Regions from separate parts of the Clostridium sp. LY3-2 genome, predicted to be linked through region 2. Evidence: riboswitches for the same ligand, from Rfam matches in the RefSeq annotation. Region 2 holds a riboswitch; each other region holds the start of a gene.

Region 1 (5,631 bases), on a different contig from region 2:
AAAAAAATGGATAAAAAAATTATAAAACCTAGTATACTTAGTGGCTTTATGGAACTATTACCAAGAGAGCAAGAAATATTTAGTGATATTTTAGAAAAAATAAAAGAAGTTTATAAGGAAAATGGATTTTTAGAAATAGATACACCTATTTTAGAAAAACAAGAAATATTATTATCTAAAGAAGGGGGAGAAACTGAAAAGGAAGTTTATAGATTTAAAAAAGGAAAAAAAGATATAGTTTTAAGATTTGATTTAACTGTACCTTTTGCAAGGTATGTAGCACAACATTTTGATTATTTAAATTTTCCTTTTAAAAGGTATCAAGTTGGAAAAGTTTATAGAGGAGAGAGAAATCAAAGGGGAAGATACAGAGAGTTTTATCAGTTTGATATAGATATTATAGGAAATGAAAAATTAAATATAAATAATGATGCCTTAGTTATAAGTTTAGCATTTAAAGCATTTAAAAGAATTGGATTAAATGAGTTCAAATTTTTATTAAATAATAAAAAGATATTAGTTGGAATTTTAGAAGAACTTAAAATCAAAAATTCAAAGGAAGTTTTAATTCTTTTAGATAAAGTAGAAAAGATTGAAAAAGATGTTTTTGAAAGGGAATTATTAAATCTTGTATCTTTAAAAAATTATAATATTTTAAATTCTATAATAAATATAAAAGGAGAGAATTTAGAAAAAATAGATTATTTAGAAAGTTTGAATTTAAAAAATGAAACCTTAAGAACTGGAATAAAAGAAATAAAAGAAGTTTTAAAAACATTAAATTATTTAGGGGTAGATGAAGAAAAGGTAGTATTAGATTTTAAAATAATCAGAGGGTTAGATTATTATACAGGAACAATAGTTGAAACAGTATTAATTGGAAATGAAAAGTACGGTTCTATCTGTTCTGGCGGAAGGTATGATAATTTAGCTAGTAATTTTACAAAAAGGGTGTTACCTGGAGTCGGTATATCTATAGGGATTACAAGATTATTTTTTGTTTTAAAAGAAATTGGGTTTTTAAAAAATTATTATATTAAAGAAAGTTTAGATTATTTAATAATTCCAATAACTGAAGATATTAAGGTAGCTTTAGATATATTAAAAAGAATACAAAATAAGGGATACAAAGCTTCTATATATTTTGAAGAGGGCACTTTAAAGAAAAAGATGAGTTATGCAGATAAATTAGGTGCAAAAAAAGTTATATTAGTAGGAGAAGAAATAAAAGTAAAGGATATGAAAAAGGGAATTTATGAAACTTTAGATTTAGAATAAAAGTATTTATATTGTAAAAAAATAGTAAACTATTTATAATAAAAAAGGGAAAAGTATATCGAAATATGTATTTTAAAATTGAATAAATACTAGGGGGGATGGAATGTTTAAGACAAATGTGGATTTATTAAATGGGAAGATATTAAAATCTTTAATTATCTTTGCAATACCTCTTTTTATATCAAATTTATTCCAGCAACTTTATAATACTGTAGATATTATGATTGTTGGAAATTACTTAGGAGATACTTCACTAGCTGCAATAGGAGCATCAGCTGCTGTTTATGAGCTTTTAGTAGGATTTGCTTTAGGTACTGGAAGTGGACTTAGCATAGTAACAGCTAGAAGTTATGGTTCAAAAGACGAAGAACTAGTTAAAAAGTCAGTTGCAGGGTCACTTGTAATTGGTATTTTTATTTCAGTTATCATTATGGTTATATCAAAGTTATTTTTATATCCCTTACTTGAACTGTTAAATACTCCTAAAAATATTATAGACGAGTCTTATTCTTATATATCAACAGTTACTATGTTTGTTTCAGTAATGTTTTTATATAATCTTTGTGCAAGTGCTTTAAGGGCTGTAGGAAACAGTATGATGCCTTTAATATTTTTAATTATTTCTTCTGTAATTAATATTTTCTTAGATATATTATTTATTACAAGATTTGATATGGGAATTAAAGGAGCTGCAGTTGCAACAGTTATAGCCCAAGGAATATCAGGGGTATTATGCGTTATTTATATCTATAAAAAATGTCCAGTTTTAATTCCTAAAAAAGAGCATTTTAAATTTGATAAAGAATTATATAAAGATTTATTAGGACAAGGTTTATCTATGGGAGTTATGCTTATGATAGTATCAGCTGGTACTGTAATTTTGCAAACTGCTATAAATAATTTAGGATATTTAATAATAGCAGGGCATACAGCAGCACGTAAATTAAATAGTTTTGCTATGATACCAATATCTTCTTTATCTATGAGTTTAGCTACCTTTGTTTCTCAAAATAAAGGAGCAGACCAAGGAGGAAGAATTAGAGAAGCCGTAAAATATTCTAATTTAATGTCTGTTATTTGGGGAGTTTTAGTTACTATAGTTTTACTTTTTACAGCACCTACTTTAATGAGAATTTTATCAGGTTCAACAGAACCTGTAGTAATAGATAATGGAGCTAAATACCTTTTAATTAACTCACCATTTTATGCAGTACTTGGAATATTATTAAATTTAAGAAATTCCCTTCAAGGAATTGGAGAAAAGGTTCTTCCTTTAGTTTCAAGTGTTATTGAGCTTTTAGGTAAGATTCTATTTGTTATTTTATTAATTCCAACACTTGGATACTTTGGAGTGATTATTTGTGAGCCTGTTATTTGGTGTTTAATGTGTATCCAATTAGCATATGCATTTTATAAAAATAATTATATTAAAGAAATTAAAGATAATCATTTACAATAAAATACAGTTATAGTATAATTATAAAAAACTTATCAAGAGAGGTGGAGGGACTGGCCCTTTGAAACCCGGCAACCGTTATAGATAGCGAAAGTTTAGAGCTATCTTTATCAAGGTGCTAATTCCAGACAGATAAGGGTACTAAATTTTAAAGATATTTAAGTCTTAAGGTGAACCCTTAAGGCTTTTTTGTTTTACTTTAATAACTACAAAAGGGGGCTATTTGTATGAATATAAGAGACAAATTTAAAGAAAAGAAACTAGTTTTTTCTTTTGAAGTATTTCCACCTAAAAATACTTCACCTGTAAAGACAATCTACAAAGCGTTAAATGATCTAGTTAAGCTTAATCCAGATTTTATATCTGTAACCTATGGGGCAGGTGGAAGCTTAACTAATAATAAGACAAGCGAACTTGCATCACTTATTAAAAATGTATATGGCTTAGAATCATTAGCACATTTAACTTGTATTTCTTCAACTAAAGAGGATATAGATAAATTAACTGAAAGATTAACTTTAGAAGGAGTAAATAATATTCTTGCATTAAGAGGAGATGATATAGGAAACACTAGAGGGGACTTTTCTTATGCAAATGAACTTATGGATTATATTAAAAGCAAAGGAGATTTTAATATAATTGGGGCTTGTTACCCAGAAGGTCATATTGATAATAAAAATATAAGTTTAGAAGTTGATAATTTAGAGAGAAAAATAGAAAATGGGGCGACAAGCTTTATTTCTCAGTTATTTTTTGATAATAACGTATATTATAAATTTTTAGAAGAGGTTAATAAGAGAAATATAGATATTCCTATTCAAGCTGGAATAATGCCAGTTGTTAATGGAAAACAAATAGAGAGGATAACAGAGCTTTGTGGATCTAGTATTCCTTTAAAATTTAGAAAGATTATGGAAAAATATGAAGGAAGTCCAGAGGCTTTAAGAGAAGCTGGAATAGCTTATGCAGTAGAACAAATAATAGACCTTTCCTCAAGTGATGTTAGTGGAATTCATTTATATACTATGAATAATCCATACGTTGCAAAAAGGATAAGTGAAAATATAGATACTATAATAAATGAGATAAATAGGAGGGCATAAAAATGGAAAGAGTAGAAAGTTTTGAATTAGACCACAGGAAAGTTAAGGCGCCATATGTAAGAAAGTGCTGCATATTAGAAGGAATCAAAGGAGATAAGGTTACTAAATTTGATTTAAGGTTTTTACAGCCTAATAAAGAATCTTTTGGAACAGCTGGTATGCACGGTTTAGAGCATCTTTTAGCTCATACTTTAAGAGAAGAATTAGACAATATAATAGATCTTTCACCTATGGGTTGTAGAACTGGATTTTATTTAAGTTTATTTGGAGATAGAGATCCTAAAGAGATAAAAGAAGCTTTAGAAAAATCACTAGAAAAAGTCTTAAAAGCAAAGGAAATTCCAGCAAAAAATGAAATTCAATGCGGAAATTATAAAGACCTTTCTTTATTTTCAGCAAAGGAATATGCAAAAGAAGCTTTAAATAAAGGATTCTCCCTAAATATTTATGGATAGTAAAATAGAAATAAAAAAAGAAGAGGTTTTAAGGTATCTAGGATATAAGGGTCAAGAGATAGATTATAATTTAGATTTAAAGATAGAGAGCCTTATTTTAGAAAGTAAAAACCTCTTTAGAGAAAGAGTAGCTTTTAGAGAGTTTTATATTTTAAAAGAAGATGGGGAGATTAAATTAAAAGATACAAATATAAAACTTAAAGGGAAAGATATTTATAACCTTTTAAAAGACTCTGATAGGTGTATACTTATAGCTGTAACTTTAGGAAATGATATAGAAAAGAAAATTCGGTTATATTCAAAGACTGATTTAACTTCCTCTGTAATTTTAGATGCTTGTGCGACAGCTGGAGTTGAAAGTCTTTGTGATAATTTAGAAGAAAATTTAAAAGAAGAGTTTTTAAATGAAAATGAAAACTTTACTTTTAGGTATAGCCCGGGATACGGTGATTTAAGTTTAAGTATTCAAAAGGATTTTATAGAGATTTTAGATTGCAAAAGAAGGCTTGGACTTAATTTATCAGAGCATTTAATATTATTTCCTAGAAAATCAGTAACTGCAATTCTTGGAATAACAAAAGAAAAATTAAAAGTTAAAAGAAATTGTAAAAATTGCAATAACTACGATAGATGTATATATAGAAAAGAGGATGGAGAGTTTGGATGTAATAAATCTACTTAAAAATAAAATATTAATTTTTGATGGTGCTATGGGAACTACACTACAAAAGAAAGGCTTAAAGCTTGGAGAAATTCCAGAGTTTCTTAATTTTACAGAAGAAGAAAAAATTATAGAAATACATAAAGAATTTATAAAATATGGCGCTGATATTATAACTACTAATACTTTTTCAGCTAATGAGAGAAAGCTAAAAGGAAAAGAGTATTCTGTAGAAGAAGTAATAAAAAAAGCTATAGATTTAGCAAAAATAGCTAGAGGAGATAAAGATATCTTAATAGCGCAAGATATAGGTCCTATAGGAGAATTATTAGAACCCTTAGGAACTTTAGAGTTTGAAGAGGCTGTAGAAATTTTTAAAAGGCAGGTAAGAGTTGGAGAAAGTGAAGGAGTTGATATCTTACTTTTTGAAACCTTTACTGACCTTTATGAGATGAAAGCTGCAATTATTGCAGCAAAAGAAGTTTCAAATTTACCTATTTTTGCAACTATGACTTTTGAAGAAGACGGAAGAACATTTACAGGGTGCTCCCCTGAAAGTATGGCTATAACTTTAGAAGGGCTTAATGTAGATGCTTTAGGTGTTAATTGTTCTTTAGGGCCTAAAGAATTATATAACATAGTAAAAAAGGTTTGCGACAATACAAATTTACCAGTTTT
Region 2 (5,631 bases):
TAAATCTCAAGACCTATAGTTCCTTGACCATAAATAACATCAATATCGTTAAAAGGATGAAGGAAAGTCATACCTTTTTGCGATTCAATTTTTCTAGCTTCATTATAAGCATCATCATAACATTTACCGTGTAGTATAACATTACCACCTAAATCTTTAGTAGATTGTACTTTAAGATAAGGTGTTGTTTCAGGCATTACAATAGTGGATTTAACAGAAAGAAGATCAGCTGCATATGCTACACCTTGAGCATGGTTTCCAGCTGAGGAACAGACTACACCACGAGATAAATCATCAGATGAAAGCGATTTAATCTTGTTTAAAGCTCCTCTAAGTTTATATGCACCTGTAAGTTGTAGGTTTTCACATTTCATATAAACATTATTTGAAGTAAGCTTAGAAAATACATTACTATGAAGTAATGGTGTTTTGATTACTGTGTCTTTAATATTTTCTCTTGCAGTTTTAATTTTGTCTAAATGCATAAACTGCACCCCCTTTTAGCCTTTTACTTTATTATACATTTATTGAATATATAGTACAAACAAATAATCACATTTGTCCTTATAAAAAAATATATTAAATTATAGATGTATAGAGTTTTAGGGGAATTTTAATTTTGGAGAAATTTTGATTATGGATAAAGGGATTATATACAAAATAAAGAGAATTATGGGCCTTGTATTTTTAACAGTTTTATTATTTGCTATATATTATTTTTTGTTTCATAATTCTAGAGATATATTTACTTCTATAGTTATGAATATAGCAAGTATTCCTTTAAATATGTTAGTTACAGGGTATATATTTAATGAGATATTAAATAAACGGGAAAAGGCTAAAATAGAAAAAGAAATAAATATGCTAATTGGAATATTTTTTAATGAAGTTGGTACGGAAGTTTTAAGAATATTTGTAAATGCTGATGATTGTATTGATGATATAAGAGACAAATGCATTATAAAAAGGGATTTTACTAAAAAGGATTATGAAAATCTTATGGAGATTTTCTTAAATAATGATTTTTGTGCAAAGATTGATGGTATTGACCTTTTTGACCTTAAGATGATTTTAAATGAAAAGAGTAATATTATAATTGATTTAATTTCAAATACTATTTTAAAAGAAAAAGAAGGCTTTACAGATGCTGTAATTTCTGTTTTGCATTTAAGAGATGAATTAAACACTAGATTTTATTTAAATAAAATAGAATATGAGTATGAAAAAAAGCATTTAGAAGAAGATATAAATATATCCTATAGATTAATTGCAGTGAGGTGGGTTAATTATATAGAACACCTAGGAACCTATTATCCACAATTATTTACTAAAGCTTTAATAAGTTCACCTTTTGATAATAGGGATTTGAAAACAAAGGATGAAGAATATTTAAAAAAATAAATATACTATTTTAAAAATACAGGTAAAGTATCATAATATAAATAAAAGAAAATTACCTGTATTTTTAGTGAGGTGTAAATATGGACGTATTAATTATGAAAATAACTATAAGGAATTCTTTTGTAAAGTCATTAAAAGAAAAGAGAATGATAAGATTAAGCATAATTGGAAGACTTAAAAATAAATTTAATATTTCTATTTCAGAGATTGGTTATCTAGATGATCATAAATTAATGCAGTTAGGAATAGCTGGAGCTTTTAGTGATGTTAAAGTATTACATAGCGCAAAAGAAAAGATTATAGATTTTGTTGAAAGTAATATAGAAGGCGAAATTATAGATATTGAAGAAATAGCTGAAATCTTTTAATATATATTTAAAAATATATTGTGAGGTTTTATTATGAAATTAAGAAAAGCAACAAGAGATGATTTAAATAATTTTGAAGATATTTTAAATAGGGTTTTAGAATTAGGAAAGGTTACAGGCTTAAATTGGACTGAAAATTACCCAAGGAAAATTCATTTTGAAGAAGATTTAAAAAATGATGAATTATATGTTTTAGAAGATAATAAAGAAATAATAGGCGCAGTTTGTTTAAATGATAAATATGATATTAATTATAATAAAATTAATTTTTCTTATTCTAAACGTGCCCTACTTATACATAGACTTATGATAGATGGAAAGTTTTCAAACAAAGGTTATGGCAAAAAAATGATCAGAGAAATTGAAAAATTTGCATTAGATAACGGATATGACTCTATAAAATTAGATACTAACGAAAAAAATAAAATAGCTCAAAAGTTATATTTTGGTTCAGGGTACATAAAAAAAGGTATGATGAACTTAGAAGGAAAAGAAGGAAATTACATAGCGCTTCAAAAAATTCTAAAATAACTATTGACAAGCTATCTAAAAAAATATATATTAATATACAAGAAATGTAAAATTAAATAAATTCTTATCAAGAGCGGTGGAGGGACTGGCCCTATGAAACCCAGCAACCTATAAATATTTAAGCGTATTTTTCGTGTCTTAAATTATTTATAAGGTGCTAATTCCAGCAACTATTAAATTTTAGTTGAAAGATGAGAGGGTAGATTGAAGTGAGTTTTATATGCACTAGAGATTTAGTCTCTAGTGCATTTTTTATTTATAAAAGGGGGCTAAAATATGATTACTATAAAGAATATTAAAAAGAGTTTTGGGGATTTAAAAGTTTTAGATGATGTTTCGTTAGAAATAAACGAGGGAGAGATATATGGAATAATAGGGCATAGTGGAGCTGGTAAGTCAACTCTTTTAAGGTGTATAAACGGTCTTTCAAGCTTTGACTCTGGAAGCATAGAAGTTTTTAAAAATGAAATAAAAGATTTAAGTAAAGAGGAACTTTTAACTCTTAGACGTGATATTGGAATGATATTTCAAAACTTTAATCTTTTAGAGAGAAAAACAGTTTTTGAAAATGTAGCTCTTCCTCTAGAACTTTGGCAAAAGAAGCTTAGGCTAAGTAAAAATGATATAAGACTTAGGGTTAACGAACTTTTAGAACTTGTAAATCTAAAAGATAAAGAAAATAAAAAACCAAAAGAATTATCAGGAGGTCAAAAGCAAAGGGTTGCTATAGCTAGGGCACTTAGCTTAAATCCTAAGATACTACTTTGTGATGAGGCTACATCAGCATTAGACCCAAAGACAACAAGAGATATATTAAGCTTATTATCTAAAATAAATAAAGAATTAAAAATAACTATAGTTATAGTTACACATCAAATGGAAGTTGTAAAGGAGGTTTGTGAAAAAATAACACTCTTAGTAGATGGGAAAGTTAAAGCAGAAGGTTTTTCAGAAGAACTATTTTTAAAGCCAAAAAATGAGCTTAAAAATTTCTTATCTGAAGATGATATAGAGGTACTTCCGCAAGATGGTATTAATATAAAAATATATTTTGGAAAAGACTCTTCAGAAAATGCACTTATAACTAAGATGGCAAAAGAAACTTTAAAAGATTTTTCTATAGTTTTTGGAAAACTTGAAAAGTTTAGAGAAGATGTAATAGGTAGTTTAGTTATAAACGTATCTAAAGAAGACGAAGAAGTTATATTAAATTATTTAAAAGATAAAGATGTAGAATGGGAGGTTATATAAAATGTTTGAAATTTTAATAGAGGCTTTAATTCAAACTGGGATAATGGTTTTTCTATCAACATTTTTTGCACTTATAATAGGCTTTGTTATAGGCGTAGTATTAACTATTACTTCAAGCGATGGTTTAAAGCCAAACAAAATAGTATATAGCACATTAGATTTTATAATAAACATTTTAAGAAGTTTCCCATTTGTTATTTTAATGGTTGTTATTATTCCGATATCAAGGTTTATAGTAGGAACTTCAATAGGAACAGCTGCAACTATTTTTCCGTTAACTGTAGCTACAGCACCATTTATTTCAAGGATTATAGAAAATTCGTTAAGAGAAGTAGACAAAGGAGTTATTGAAGCGTCTAAATCTTTTGGGGCATCGGATTTTCAAATAATCTTTAAGGTTTTATTAGTTGAAGCTATTCCAAGTATAGTTTCTGGGTTAACTTTAACAATAATTAGCGTTATAGGATATTCAGCTATGGCAGGGGCTATAGGTGGAGGAGGACTTGGAGATGTAGCTATAAGGTATGGATATTATGGACTAAAGCCAGATATTATGATAGCTACAGTTATTATTCTAATAATAGTAGTACAAGGACTTCAAAGTTTAGGAAATTATTTTTATAAAAAATTATCAAAATAAATATTTAGGGGGCAATTAGATATGAAAAAAAGATTAGTAGGAACATTATTAATAGGAATTTTAAGTATAGGATTAATAGGATGTACAGGTAAAAGTGCAGAGGATGATAAAACTATAACTATAGGAGTTACACCAGTACCTCATAAGGAGATAGTAGAAATTGCTAAAAAGGATTTAGAAGATAAGGGGTATAAAGTTAATATAAAAGAATTTACAGACTATGTAATTCCAAACACTTCACTCTCTGAAGGAAGTTTAGACGCAAACTTTTTTCAACATATACCTTATTTAGAAGAAACTAAAAAGGCTAAAGGGTTAGACTTAGTTTACACTAAAAAAATTCACCTAGAGCCTTTAGGACTTTATTCTAAAAAGATTAAAAGCTTAAATGAATTAAAAGATGGAGACACAATATCAATTCCAAACGATCCATCAAATGAAGCTAGAGCACTTAAACTATTAGCTCAAAATGGAATTATAGAAATAAAGGATGGAGAACTAATAACTCCAAAGGATATAACTAAAAATCCTAAGAATCTAAAATTTAAAGAACTTGAAGCTGCAGCTCTTCCAAAAACTCTTGAAGATGTAGATGCATCTGTTATAAATGGAAATTATGCAATAGACTCGGGGTTCTCAGTTAAAAAAGATGCAATAATTAAAGAAGATAAAGATTCAAAAGGTTCAGAGCCTTATGCAAATATCTTAGTTGTGAGAGCAGAAGATAAGGATTCTCAAAAAATTAAGGACTTAGGAGAAGCGTTAACTTCACAAAAAGTTAAAGACTTTATTAATGAAAAATATGATGGTGCTGTAATCCCAGTATTTTAAAATTTTAGGATATTAAGCTTTAAAGTTTAATATCCTTTTTTCTATAAAAAAATAAGATGTTTTACTTCTGTATCTTTAGAGGTTAAAATTATAATTATAGATAGATTTTTGGAGGTATAACAAATGGAGGTTTCTAGCATATTAGTAAACTTAAAAGGAAGTGATGTTTTAAGTATTATTAATGACTTTATAAAAATAGAAGGTCTTAATCTTGATTATGTAGAAATTAATAATGAAATTTTAATAAAGGGCAGTTATAAAAAATTATTAAAAGTAAACTTTGAAGGTGCAATAAGCAATATAGAATTAAATAACAATAATATAATATGTAATTTTTCAAAATTAAAAGTTTATAAGCTTGGAATGATTAGAATGATAAGAAGCTTAGCACTAAAAATAGGATTAAATTTTTTAGATGCTAATGGAATTTCTGCAAATAAAAATAAAGTAGAAGTTAATGTGGACGAGCTTTTAAAAGATTTAAAATTTATAAGTTTAGATATAGAAAGTATTAATATTAAAGAAGATATACTTGAAGCTAAGGTAAATAACTTAAATTTAAATCTAGGATTAATATTAAATAAAGAAGATAAAACTAAAAAAGAAGCT
Region 3 (5,631 bases), on a different contig from region 2:
TAATTAAAGTAATTAAATGCTATCTAAAAGCAATTTTAATTTTATATCTTCTAATATTTCATCTGTATAAAAGGAGCCACCCATAAAAGATAGGATAATATCATCCCTGTTAAAGCCTTCTTTATACAGTTTTATATTACGCGTTAATTTTTTTATTTTATTAGAGGTTGTACTAAAAATAATCATTAGTTCTTTTATAGAATAGTATCTTTTAGTTAGAATTTTATAAAGCTTCTTTTGAAGATTAATTTTATAAAAAAGATCTGTCTCTAAAGAGTGATGGGGTCCGTTTTTACCTCTGTGATGTTCCTCGCAAAGATACATATAATTTAATTCTATATCTAAACCGCCTTCACTGCGGTGAACGATGTGATGAATATCAGCAGGTTTTTTACAAATTTCACAAAAATACAAGTTTTAGCCTCCTAAAATGCAAAATAAATAAGTATATTACAATTATAAGATAAAAATATATAAATGTATATTTTATAAATATTTTAGTAAAAAAGGGTAAAAATCAAAATAAATGGTATAATATATTATATAGATTATTTGAAAGAAAGGTGATATTTATGAGGGAATCTTACAACACATTCGATTATTGGAGTGAAATGGTCGAAAAGAACAAGACAATTAGAGGTCATATGTTCATGAACACATTACCGAGCGAAAAATCTATTTACATGCACTCATTATGCTTCTCTAATAATAACGGCATTGAAAACGTATACGCATATTTTCCTAGTGCAAAAGCTCTTTTAGGGTATATTCAGTATTCTTTCTTACAAGAATTTTTTTATAAATGGATATATGGCACAGAAAAAGTATTTACAGACGTTCCTTTTGATACTGTAAGTAATACTATAGCAGATGGTCTTAGTAAGAAAAAGATAACAAAAGAAGAAGCTGATGAAATGCTTAAAGAATACAACGAAGTAAGAGCACTTTGGGACTCTCAAGATAGTGATATCGTTAGAGGGCTTGTTAAGTTTTCAAGAAAATTCAACAAATTTTGGTTAGGTGACAGTACTAAATTCTTATATCTAAAAGTCTATAAAACAACAGACGAACTTTGTGATTTCATAGAAGATGCATTAAAAATAAATACTGATATTGAAGAAAAATTCGGTGGATTAACTGTAGAAGAGTGGAAAGAAGTTTGCTTAAAAGCTCCAAGAGACAGAATAAAAGCAGGCGAATTAAGGGAAATATTCCTTAAAAAACTTTCTGAAACTATGTAAAACTTATTCTAAAAAAGTTGACAACTATATATATCATTGTTAGAATGAAAATCATAGAAAATTTAAAAGTCTTATCAAGAGTGGTGGAGGGACTGGCCCGATGAAACCCAGCAACCTTTGTAGTTGAAAGATAGTTACGTGTAGTGAGAAATCATTATGCGCATTTAGTATATCTATCTCTATATATTGGTGCTAATTCCAGCAGGTTATACCTGATAGATAAGAGGAGTATATTGTATTGTTATTTAAGCTTCTGATTCTATCGGAAGCTTTTTTGTTTTATACAAACTCTTGATAGACTTAAACTATTTGGAGGAGATAACAATGAAAGAAAAAAAAGGAAACATTTTTGCACTTTTGCCCTTATTAGTATTTATATTATCGTACATAGGAATAGCATATCTTGCTAAAGATTTTTATGCTGTTTCAGTTATAGTACCATTTTTAATATCAGCTATCGTTGCACTTATTATGAATAAAAAGGTGAATTTCGATAAAAAGCTTGAGATATTTTGCAAAGGGGCTGGAGAGCCTAACATAATCTTAATGATATTAATATTTGTTTTAGCAGGTGCTTTTGCAACTGTTGCAAAGGCTATGGGAGCTGTTGATTCTACAGTAAACTTAGGATTATCAATACTTCCAGGTAACATATTAGTTTCAGGTATATTTATAATAGCTTGCTTTATAGCACTTTCTGTAGGAACATCTATGGGAACTATAGTTGCACTTGTTCCTATAGCAGTTGGAATTTCAGAAAAAACAGGGATTCCTGTAGCTATAATAGTTGGGGCTGTAGTAAGTGGTGCTATGTTTGGGGACAACCTTTCTATAATATCAGACACTACAATTGCAGCAACTAGAACTCAAGGTTGTGAGATGAAGGACAAGTTTAAAATGAACTTTAAAATAGTTCTTCCGGCTGCAATAATAACAGCTATAATATTTGCAGTTATAACAGCAGGTTATGACACTTATTCTATAGGGAATTTTGATTACAGTTTAATAAAGATAGTACCTTATATAGGAGTAATAGTTACAGCTCTTTTAGGAGTTAATGTAATATTTGTTTTACTTGGAGGTCTTATTTTATCAGGAGCTATAGGGATTTTTACAGGAAGCTTAGATTTAATAACATTCTTTAAGAGCGCATCAGAAGGTATAGGTGGAATGAGTGAACTTATAATTATTTCAATAATAATTGCAGGAACAATAGCACTTATAAAATATAATGGCGGAATAGAATTTATATTAGAAAAAGGCTTAAAGAAATTTAAAACAAGGATGGGAGCAGAACTTGGAATAGGTTTCTTATCTGCGATTGTAGACGCTTGTACAGCAAACAATACTATTGCAATAGTAACAGTAGGTCCTATAGCAAAAGAGATATCAGATGAAACAGGTTTAGAAGGAAAGAGAGTAGCTGGAATAATGGATATGTTTTCTTGTACAGTTCAAGGAATAATTCCATACGGAGCTCAGTTAATTTCAGCAGCGGGACTAGCCGGCTTATCACCTTTTGCTATTATGAAATATTTATACTATCCATATTTAATGGGAATATCAGCTATAATAGCTATAGTTATATATTGGAGTAGAAGAAAAGAAGAAAATAAAATTATATAAATTAAAAAGGTTTTTCACTTTTGTGAAAAACCTTTTGTTTTATGTTTAGATTTTTGTTAGTAAAGTTATACTTTGAGAAGAGATTCCAAGTCCTTCACCAGTAAAACCTAAGCCTTCTTCAGTCGTAGCTTTAACATTAATTTTATCTAAATCAATATCTAATGCTTTAGAGATATTTTCTCTCATACTTTGTATGTGAGGAGCCATTTTTGGTCTTTGTGCTATTATAGTTGCGTCTATGTTATTTATTGAGTAATTATTTTCTTTTAATAATTTACCTACATGTTCTAATAATTTAATACTAGAAATTCCTTTATATTTAGGATCAGTATCTGGGAAATGTTTTCCGATATCCCCAAGTGCAGAAGCTCCAAGTAAGGAATCCATAATAGCATGAACTAAAACATCAGCATCTGAATGACCTAAAAGACCAAGTTCGTAAGGAATTTTAACTCCTCCTAAGATAAGGTCTCTTTCTTTAACTAATTTGTGGACATCATACCCTTGACCTATACGCATATAATCACCTCTTATGTGTTAATTATTTCTTCTATAAGTTTAACATAAAAGAAAATTATAAATAAGTATAGGTAAGATACCTTTCGCCTTTTATATCTAAAATCAACATATATAATATTTGAATTCATATTAAACCTATAAAACATTGATTAATATATTATATAAATATTTCCAAAAAGTGATTATTATTTTATTTTTAATGTTAATTTATTTAAAATAAGAAGATATTTAAGGTATAATTATTACATAATAGCTTAATAAAAAATATAAAAATTTATATATAGACAACGTTTTTTGGGGGGAGGGTTTGTGCGTGGAAAAATTCGAAAAGAATAAATACAGTTTTAGCGAAGATTCACCGGCCTTATTTGCAGTTGGTGAATCTATAGACGCGGCTAGAAGAAAACAAATAAATGAAATAATAAACGAATTATATGATTATAAAGTTTTACTTAAAGACCTTGTAGTATTAGAGCCAAGCATTAAACAAAGAAATATAATTTTAAATTTAGCTCTTTATATAACAAGTAACTTAGAAATATTAGAAAAATTTCAAAAAGATAAAGAGTTACCTATAAGAGAATTAAGAAGAACTACCTTTATATCTAAAAGTTTTGTTGAAAGATGGAATGATTATTTAATTGCATATATAGTTATATTTGCAAATCCTTATTATAAATTAGTTCAAGACTATCTTAGAATAACGGAAAATGGACAAATCATAGAAATAGAAGAGGTAGAATAAGTAAAAGAAACATATGAAAGCGATAATAAAGTAGTTAGCTTAGATGTTGAAAAAAAAGAAGAAGATAAAGATAGTGAAGAATCTGAAGAATCTAAAGAAGAAATAGATGAAACTTTAGATAATGATACTTAAAGTGATTTTGATAATGTTATAAGTATTACAAAAGGAATAGAAAATAAAGGTATGGTTTTATCTCTAACTAAAAGAATTATGTATCTTTTAACTAGTGTTGGAGAATTCAAAAAAGTTAAAAGGGATAAAGATTCAAAAGTTGGAAGAGAAGGCTTTGGAACTAAGAAAAAGAGTTTAAAGGATTTTAAAATCCCTATAGCTATAGTTATTCTTTTAATAATAACTGGAGTTTCTGTTTTTTATCATCAATATAAAAAGATAGATAGCACGATTTTAATAAAAACTACATCACAAGTTAAGCTTGATGTTAATCCTTTTGGTAGAGTAATCTATATTTATTCTTCAACGGACAGAGGAAAAGAAATGTTAAATGAATTAGGAGGCTTAAACGAAGATTTTGATGAAGTTTTAAGAAATGTGCTTAAGTATTCTAAAGATAATGGTATGGTGCCAGAAGGAAGAATATTTGTATCTATTACTGGCGACCCTATAAAATATGGTATGCTTGAAAAAACAGGAAGGTATATTATAGATAATAAAATAGAATTAGTAATAAATAATGCAGGAACAGAGCACAAGCTAAATGAAATAATGCAAAAAGAAAATAGTTAAACTTAAAATTTATCGAGGTATATTAATGAGCAAAAGAAGATTTAAAAATAATAATAATTCAAATATTGAATATAAACCTAAAAAAACTAAAAAGCCTAAAGTAGATGCTAAAAAGATAATAGTTCACGAAGATAGAAGTGAAGAAATAAGGCTAAATAAATATATAAGTGAAACTGGAATTTGTTCTAGAAGAGAAGCAGATAAACTTATAGAGTCTGGAAGAGTTTATATAAATGGTGAGAAAGCATCTATGGGAACTAAAGTTAAATCTTCAGATAAGGTAAAAGTAGATGGAAAGCTTATTTCAAAAGAAGAGGAATTAGTTTATATAGTTTTAAATAAACCAGTTGGAATAACTTGTACTACAGAAAAGAAGATAAAAGGTAATATTGTTGATTTTATAAATCACGAAAAAAGAATATTTAATATAGGAAGGTTAGATAAAGATTCAGAAGGATTAATTTTTATGACTAATGACGGAGATATAGTCAATAAGATTTTAAGAGCTGGAAACAACCACGAAAAAGAATATATAGTAACAGTAGATAAAAAAATAGATGAAAATTTTATAAAGAGAATGGGTAATGGAATAAAGATTTTAGATAAAGTAACTAAAAAATGCCTTGTATCTAAAGAAAATGCATATACTTTTAGAATTATTTTAACAGAAGGAATGAATAGGCAGATAAGAAGGATGTGCGAAGCTTTAGGGTATGAAGTTAAAAAGCTTAAAAGAATTAGGATTATGAACGTAAA
Region 4 (5,631 bases), on a different contig from region 2:
TTGAAGCTTTTTGCTTCCTCATCATAAGACCCTATATGCAAAATTTGAACTGAAAGCCCCTCTTCTATTTCAGTGAATGAAACCTCATCTAAAAGTTTTATTTTCTTTTTTTCTTTAACCTTTTCTCTTAAGGAATTAAATATTTTTTCATCTACAAAGTCAGGCTGTCTTATCATAAGAGTATAAATAAGTTCATCTTTATCTAACTCTTTCTTTTTTCTTCCCTCTTCTGAAAGGTCCCAAGTACCTTCTAAAGGGTAAACTGTATAATCAAAGTAACCATCTACAGTTACTCCACCTTTAGGCATCATTTTAATAGCGTAAGATAAAGAATATAATGCTTCTATTCTTTCTTTAAACTCTTCTGAATTAGGATTTCCAGATCCTTTAATTTGTAAAAACTTAAATTTAGGTACGTCTACTAACTTTGGATCTTCTTTTGGAATATATAAATCTTTTTCTTTTTTTCTCCACTCGTGCTTCAAATTTATCACCCTTTACTTATTTATTGCTTTATCAAAATTATATATTATATCATTAATATCCTCTAGTCCTAAAGATACCCTAACTAAAGTATCTTTTATTCCTAAAGCTTCCCTTTCATCTTTAGGGATAGCCGCATGACTCATCTTAACTGGATAAGAAACTATAGTTTCAACTCCCCCTAAGCTTACTGAAACTAAGACTCCTTTAATATTATTTAAAAAATCTATAGTATCTTCTTTATTTTTAAATTCAAAGGAAACTACAGCACCTCCGTTTTTTGACTGTGATTTATGAATTTCATATCCTTTATGGTCTTTAAGACCTGGATAATAAACTTTAGAAACTTTATCTAGTGTTTTAAGATATTTTGAAAGTTCTAAAGCGTTAGATGTAGCTTTATCTAGCCTTACCTTTAAAGTTTTTATTCCTCTTAAAAGTAAAAATGAATCATTTGGAGAAAGTATAGCACCGAAGGTATTTTGAACGTTGTATATTTCTTTTGCTAAATTTTCATCTCTTGTAGCTGCAACCCCTGCAATTATATCACTATGCCCTCCTAAAAACTTAGTAGCACTAGAAACTACTATATCTACTCCAAGTTCTAAAGGCCTTAAAAGGTAGGGAGACATAAATGTGTTATCTGCAATAGTTAGAAGTTTATTTCTTTTAGCTATCTTAACTACTTGTCTTATATCTGTTATTTTTAATAAAGGATTTGATGGAGTCTCTATATAAATCCCTTTAGTGTTCTTTTTTAATACATCTTTTATATTGCTTAAATTACTTAAATCTACAAAGGAAAACTCTATATTAAACCTACTAAAAAATTTAGTAATAGCCCTATAAGTTCCTCCGTAAACATCTCCCGATACTATAATGTGATCCCCTGCATTAAAGATACTTAAAACTGAACAAATAGCTGCCATTCCAGAGGAAAAAGCAAAAGCATACTTACCGTTTTCAATATCTTTTAAAACTTCTTCTAAAGCGCTTCTCGTTGGATTTTTTGACCTTGAATAATCGTATTCTCCAAAGTTTTCTATATCGAATTGATGAAAAGTAGATGTTTGATATATAGGAACATTTACAGCACCTGTACTTTTATCTATTAAATTTTCAGCATTAACTAATTTACTTTCAAAATTCATAAATCACACCTCTAAAACCTTTCTTAAATCTTCTTTTAAATCATTAATATTCTCTATTCCAACTGAAAGCCTAAGAAGTCTATTATCTATTCCTAACTTTTCTTTATAAAGACTTGGCATATCAGCATGAGTTTGAGTAAAGGGGTAGGTTATTAGACTTTCTGTCCCTCCTAAACTCTCTGCAAAAGAAATTACTTCAAGACCATTTAATATCTTTTCTACTAACTTTTCGTCTTTAACTTTAAAAGAAATCATAGCACCAGACCCTATGCTTTGCTTTTTATTAATCTCATAGCCTTTATTTTCTTTAAGTCCAACATAAAATACTTCTGAGACTGAATCGAATTCTTTTAGATAATTTGCAATTTCTAAGGCGTTTTTCTCGCATCTTTCCATCCTTATATGAAGAGTTTTTAAACTTCTTAAAAGAAGCCAAGAATCAAAAGGAGATAAAATACTTCCTGTTGCCATCTGAACTTTTCTAAATCTATCACTTAAAGATTCATCTTTAACTATAACGAGTCCTGCAAGTAAGTCGTTATGACCCCCTAAAAATTTAGTTCCACTATGAACTACAATATCAGCCCCTAAACTTAAAGGCTTTTGAAAATAAGGAGTTAAAAATGTATTATCAACTATTAAGATAAGTCCATTTTCTTTTGCTATTTCACTTATAGCTTTTATATCACTAACTCTCATTAAAGGGTTTGAAGGAGTTTCAACAAAAATCGCTTTTGTACTTTTTTTAATATATCTTCTTATTTCTTCTCTATCACTTGTATCTACAAAATCGCACTTTATACCAAAGCTTTTAAAAGTATCTTCAAAAAGCCTGTATGTACCTCCATATAAATCTTCTGAAACTATAAAGTGATCGCCGCTACTAAATGTACTTATGCAAGAAGCTATTGCAGATACCCCGCTTGAAAAAGCTAAAGCGTCACATCCCTCTTCTAAAAGTGCAATAGTTTTTTCAAGTTCCTCACGAGTTGGATTATTAGCTCTAGAATAATCATATCCTGTTGTCATATTTAGCCCTGGATGTTTAAAAGTTGCTGATTGATAAATAGGAAAACTCATAGCCCCAGTTCTACTATCGCCTAAGCTTGCACCTCTAACTAAAATCGTTTCAATATCTTTTTTTAAATTCATAAAACCACCCCAATCTTAAAAATAAAAAAATCACCTCTTAAAATAAAGAAGTGATTTAAACTCTAAAAAAATATTAATCAATCATTCTTATTTATCAAAAGCTACGCTTTTGCAGGATTTAGCACCACATAAACTAATTTATAGGTTGCCGGGATTCAACGGGCCAGTCCCTCCTCCACTCTTAATAAGATTTTTTATTTATTATATTCTATTATTATAATAATTGCAATATTATTCCAAATAAATTTTATATTTATTTCCAAGAATAAATCTTTTAAAATTGTATCGGTTCATTTGACAGTACTCCCCCTAAATCCTAATATAAATGTAATAGAAAAAAGGGGGAGTAATAATGAATAGTAAAACAAAAAGATTAATTCAATTAGCTTTATTTGCTGCACTTATTTATATCGGAACATCTCTTCATATTAAAATTCCAATAGGTGGCGGAACATCTATGGTTCACCTTGGAACTACTGTAATTTTTATAGTTGCTGTTTTAATAGGAAAAGATGCTTGGCTTCCTAGTGCTATAGGCTGTGCACTTATGGATTTATTAGATCCAGCCTTTGCCCTTTGGGTGATTCCGACTTTCATAATTAAAGGTTTAACAGGTTATACAGTAGGTAAAATTGCCTTTTTAAATGGAAAAGAAGGGACTAGCACTATTCAAAACACTATAGGTTTTGTATTTGGAGGTATAGTTTCTTTAACTGGCTATTTTTTAGTTAACTGGATTATCTTTAAAGGATGGCAAGGCGCTGTAGCTAGTTTATTAACTTCAATAACTACAACAGCTATCGGTTTAATTATTGCAATTCCTTTATCTATGGCTGTAAAATCTGCAGCAAAAAGATTTATTTATGTAACAAAATAAAAAAAAGAAGAGATTCTAACTTTAACTTAGATTCTCTTCCTTTTTTTCAATTCATTCCCCTTTTTCATTTTAAGTTACTCCTCAGCAGTATCTAAAATTTTATTTATTTCTTTTTCTTGCATTCTTTCTTCAATAACAAATGCTTCTCTAATACCATTTTTAACTGCAATTTTAATTACAAAGTATAAGGCTACTAATAATATTAAAAATTTCGCTATAGAAATCCATTCAAACATTCTATCCCTCCTTTCTATATAAATCCTTAATTAGATTCTTTTCATATTTTATAAAAATTCTATTCTTTATTATAAGTTTACCATAAATTTCAATTTATATACCTATTAAAAGTTATTTTAACCTACCTTTAGCATAGAAATAAAAAATAATATTTTAAAGAATCATTCCATATATATATTAATAATGTCTTAGGAGGAATATATGAAAATAGAGCTTAATGTACTTGGATTTATAAATAGCTCCTTCTCTTTGAAAAATAATGCATCCCTAAATAAGTACACCTCTAAAATTAAAATTGAACCTAACTATTTAAAAAGGTTAAAGGATTTTAAAAACTTTACACACCTAACTATCATTTATTATTTAGAGGAAAATTCATCTCTTGAAATTACATCTGTTGAACTTATAAATATCTCAGAAAATATACTTACTGTAAGAGGATTAAATAAATTAGACTTAGGAAAGGTAGTCGATATAAAGCCTTATCATAAAAGATTTGAAACTAAAGAAAAATCAAAAGCCCCTGAATGGATAGATAGAATTAATCGATATTATTTTTAAATACTCGTAAATATAAAAAAGCAGTATCAAAAAGATACTGCTTTAAAAATCCAAGCTTTTAATACAATCTGAAACTACAATTATTAAAGATAAAACTAGCACCGCCAGTCCAACTTCTTTTAATTTAACCTTATCTTTTTTGTATCCTAATACTACTAAGATAATACTAACTATAATTATAAGTATTTTAAATATATTCATCATAAGTATTCAATCCCCCTATAGGAATATATTAACATAACAACAACTAAAAACTTTTAACAATACTGTTAAATTATCTCTATTCCAGTAGTTTCTTCTGAAACTATATTAGCTTCAAGTTTTTTTACTATCTTGCCGCCAGTTGTCACAAATACATCGTTACTAACTATAGCATCCATAGCCCTATTAATATCTTCTTTAGTTAGGTCTACTTTAATTTCTCTAACCCTTAAATTAAATTTTTTTCCCGATTCGTTTTCAAATCCCATAACTAAAGTCTTTTCTCTCATATAATTTCTCCCCCTTTTAAATATATTTTTTTCTCTTACGCTTCTTGCTCTTCTAAAAGAACACTATCTTCTTCAACTGCAAGTTCTGATAACGGAAATGCTATTAAATTTGCAATCTCTGAAGCTACAGCATAAAGCCCTTCTTTAGTAGCTGAAAGGTTAAGATTACTAAATCTTTGAGATTTAATAATATCCTTCCCACTTTCATTTTGCCCCTTTAAATAAGAAACTTTTAAGTTTGCTCCATTAACTATTTTTGATACCATATCTATCAACTCCTTTCATCTACTAAATATGCAAAGATGTTAGTTAACTATAAAAAATGGTATAATTTTTATAAATAAAAAGAGAGTGGCAAAACGCCACTCTCTTTCTACTTACTAATAAAATTTTTCAAGGATTCTTCGCTTTTTATAATACTTTTTAAATCCTCTTTTATATCTTCTTTTTTGTAAGTTATTTTATCCTTACCATCAATATTAAAGTTTATTATAGAAACATTGTTAACTAAAGAAAAAATAATATATGCATCTTTTCTTAAAATATCGTCAAACCCTAGCTTTACCTTTTCACCTTCACCAAGGTCTACTTCTAAATACTTAAATTTCTTATAGCTTAAATTTAACTCATAAGGTTCATTCGTTGTTTGTAATTCTATTTTAGTATTATAACTACACCC

Evidence for each region. Region 2 has a riboswitch for S-adenosylmethionine ahead of M4I33_RS12645 (methionine ABC transporter ATP-binding protein). Riboswitches for the same ligand answer to the same signal wherever they lie in the genome.
Region 1: it holds a riboswitch for S-adenosylmethionine, as region 2 does, so the genes downstream of both, metF (methylenetetrahydrofolate reductase [NAD(P)H]) here and M4I33_RS12645 (methionine ABC transporter ATP-binding protein) in region 2, are expected to answer to the same signal.
Region 3: it holds a riboswitch for S-adenosylmethionine, as region 2 does, so the genes downstream of both, M4I33_RS07730 (Na+/H+ antiporter NhaC family protein) here and M4I33_RS12645 (methionine ABC transporter ATP-binding protein) in region 2, are expected to answer to the same signal.
Region 4: it holds a riboswitch for S-adenosylmethionine, as region 2 does, so the genes downstream of both, M4I33_RS00815 (PLP-dependent aspartate aminotransferase family protein) here and M4I33_RS12645 (methionine ABC transporter ATP-binding protein) in region 2, are expected to answer to the same signal.

What each region holds. Positions count from the first base shown of each region.
Region 1 is NZ_JAMDLQ010000047.1:5-5,635, reverse strand. Features, by position in the region: gene hisS (histidine--tRNA ligase) at 7-1,278, shown strand; gene M4I33_RS13775 (MATE family efflux transporter) at 1,382-2,737, shown strand; SAM riboswitch class I at 2,764-2,873, shown strand; gene metF (methylenetetrahydrofolate reductase [NAD(P)H]) at 2,962-3,837, shown strand; gene M4I33_RS13765 (S-ribosylhomocysteine lyase) at 3,840-4,292, shown strand; gene M4I33_RS13760 (vitamin B12 dependent-methionine synthase activation domain-containing protein) at 4,285-4,974, shown strand; partial or broken gene M4I33_RS13755 (homocysteine S-methyltransferase family protein) at 4,943-5,631, shown strand, end outside.
Region 2 is NZ_JAMDLQ010000039.1:64,239-69,869, reverse strand. Features, by position in the region: gene ilvA (threonine ammonia-lyase) at 1-485, opposite strand, end outside; gene M4I33_RS12660 (hypothetical protein) at 637-1,401, shown strand; gene M4I33_RS12655 (DUF503 domain-containing protein) at 1,482-1,769, shown strand; gene M4I33_RS12650 (GNAT family N-acetyltransferase) at 1,803-2,300, shown strand; SAM riboswitch class I at 2,362-2,498, shown strand; gene M4I33_RS12645 (methionine ABC transporter ATP-binding protein) at 2,577-3,551, shown strand; gene M4I33_RS12640 (methionine ABC transporter permease) at 3,553-4,191, shown strand; gene M4I33_RS12635 (MetQ/NlpA family ABC transporter substrate-binding protein) at 4,213-5,022, shown strand; gene M4I33_RS12630 (YkvA family protein) at 5,146-5,631, shown strand, end outside.
Region 3 is NZ_JAMDLQ010000022.1:62,886-68,516, forward strand. Features, by position in the region: gene M4I33_RS07720 (HNH endonuclease) at 13-414, opposite strand; gene M4I33_RS07725 (hypothetical protein) at 612-1,241, shown strand; SAM riboswitch class I at 1,310-1,467, shown strand; gene M4I33_RS07730 (Na+/H+ antiporter NhaC family protein) at 1,566-2,867, shown strand; gene ispF (2-C-methyl-D-erythritol 2,4-cyclodiphosphate synthase) at 2,913-3,386, opposite strand; gene M4I33_RS07740 (hypothetical protein) at 3,700-4,131, shown strand; gene M4I33_RS07745 (anti-sigma factor domain-containing protein) at 4,315-4,875, shown strand; gene rluF (23S rRNA pseudouridine(2604) synthase RluF) at 4,901-5,631, shown strand, end outside.
Region 4 is NZ_JAMDLQ010000006.1:28,454-34,084, forward strand. Features, by position in the region: gene M4I33_RS00805 (GyrI-like domain-containing protein) at 1-485, opposite strand, end outside; gene M4I33_RS00810 (PLP-dependent aspartate aminotransferase family protein) at 498-1,634, opposite strand; gene M4I33_RS00815 (PLP-dependent aspartate aminotransferase family protein) at 1,638-2,786, opposite strand; SAM riboswitch class I at 2,871-2,977, opposite strand; gene M4I33_RS00820 (ECF transporter S component) at 3,139-3,663, shown strand; gene M4I33_RS00825 (DUF6019 family protein) at 3,738-3,899, opposite strand; gene M4I33_RS00830 (hypothetical protein) at 4,102-4,461, shown strand; gene M4I33_RS00835 (hypothetical protein) at 4,504-4,665, opposite strand; gene M4I33_RS00840 (DUF2922 domain-containing protein) at 4,731-4,952, opposite strand; gene M4I33_RS00845 (DUF1659 domain-containing protein) at 4,988-5,218, opposite strand; gene M4I33_RS00850 (DUF4825 domain-containing protein) at 5,326-5,631, opposite strand, start outside.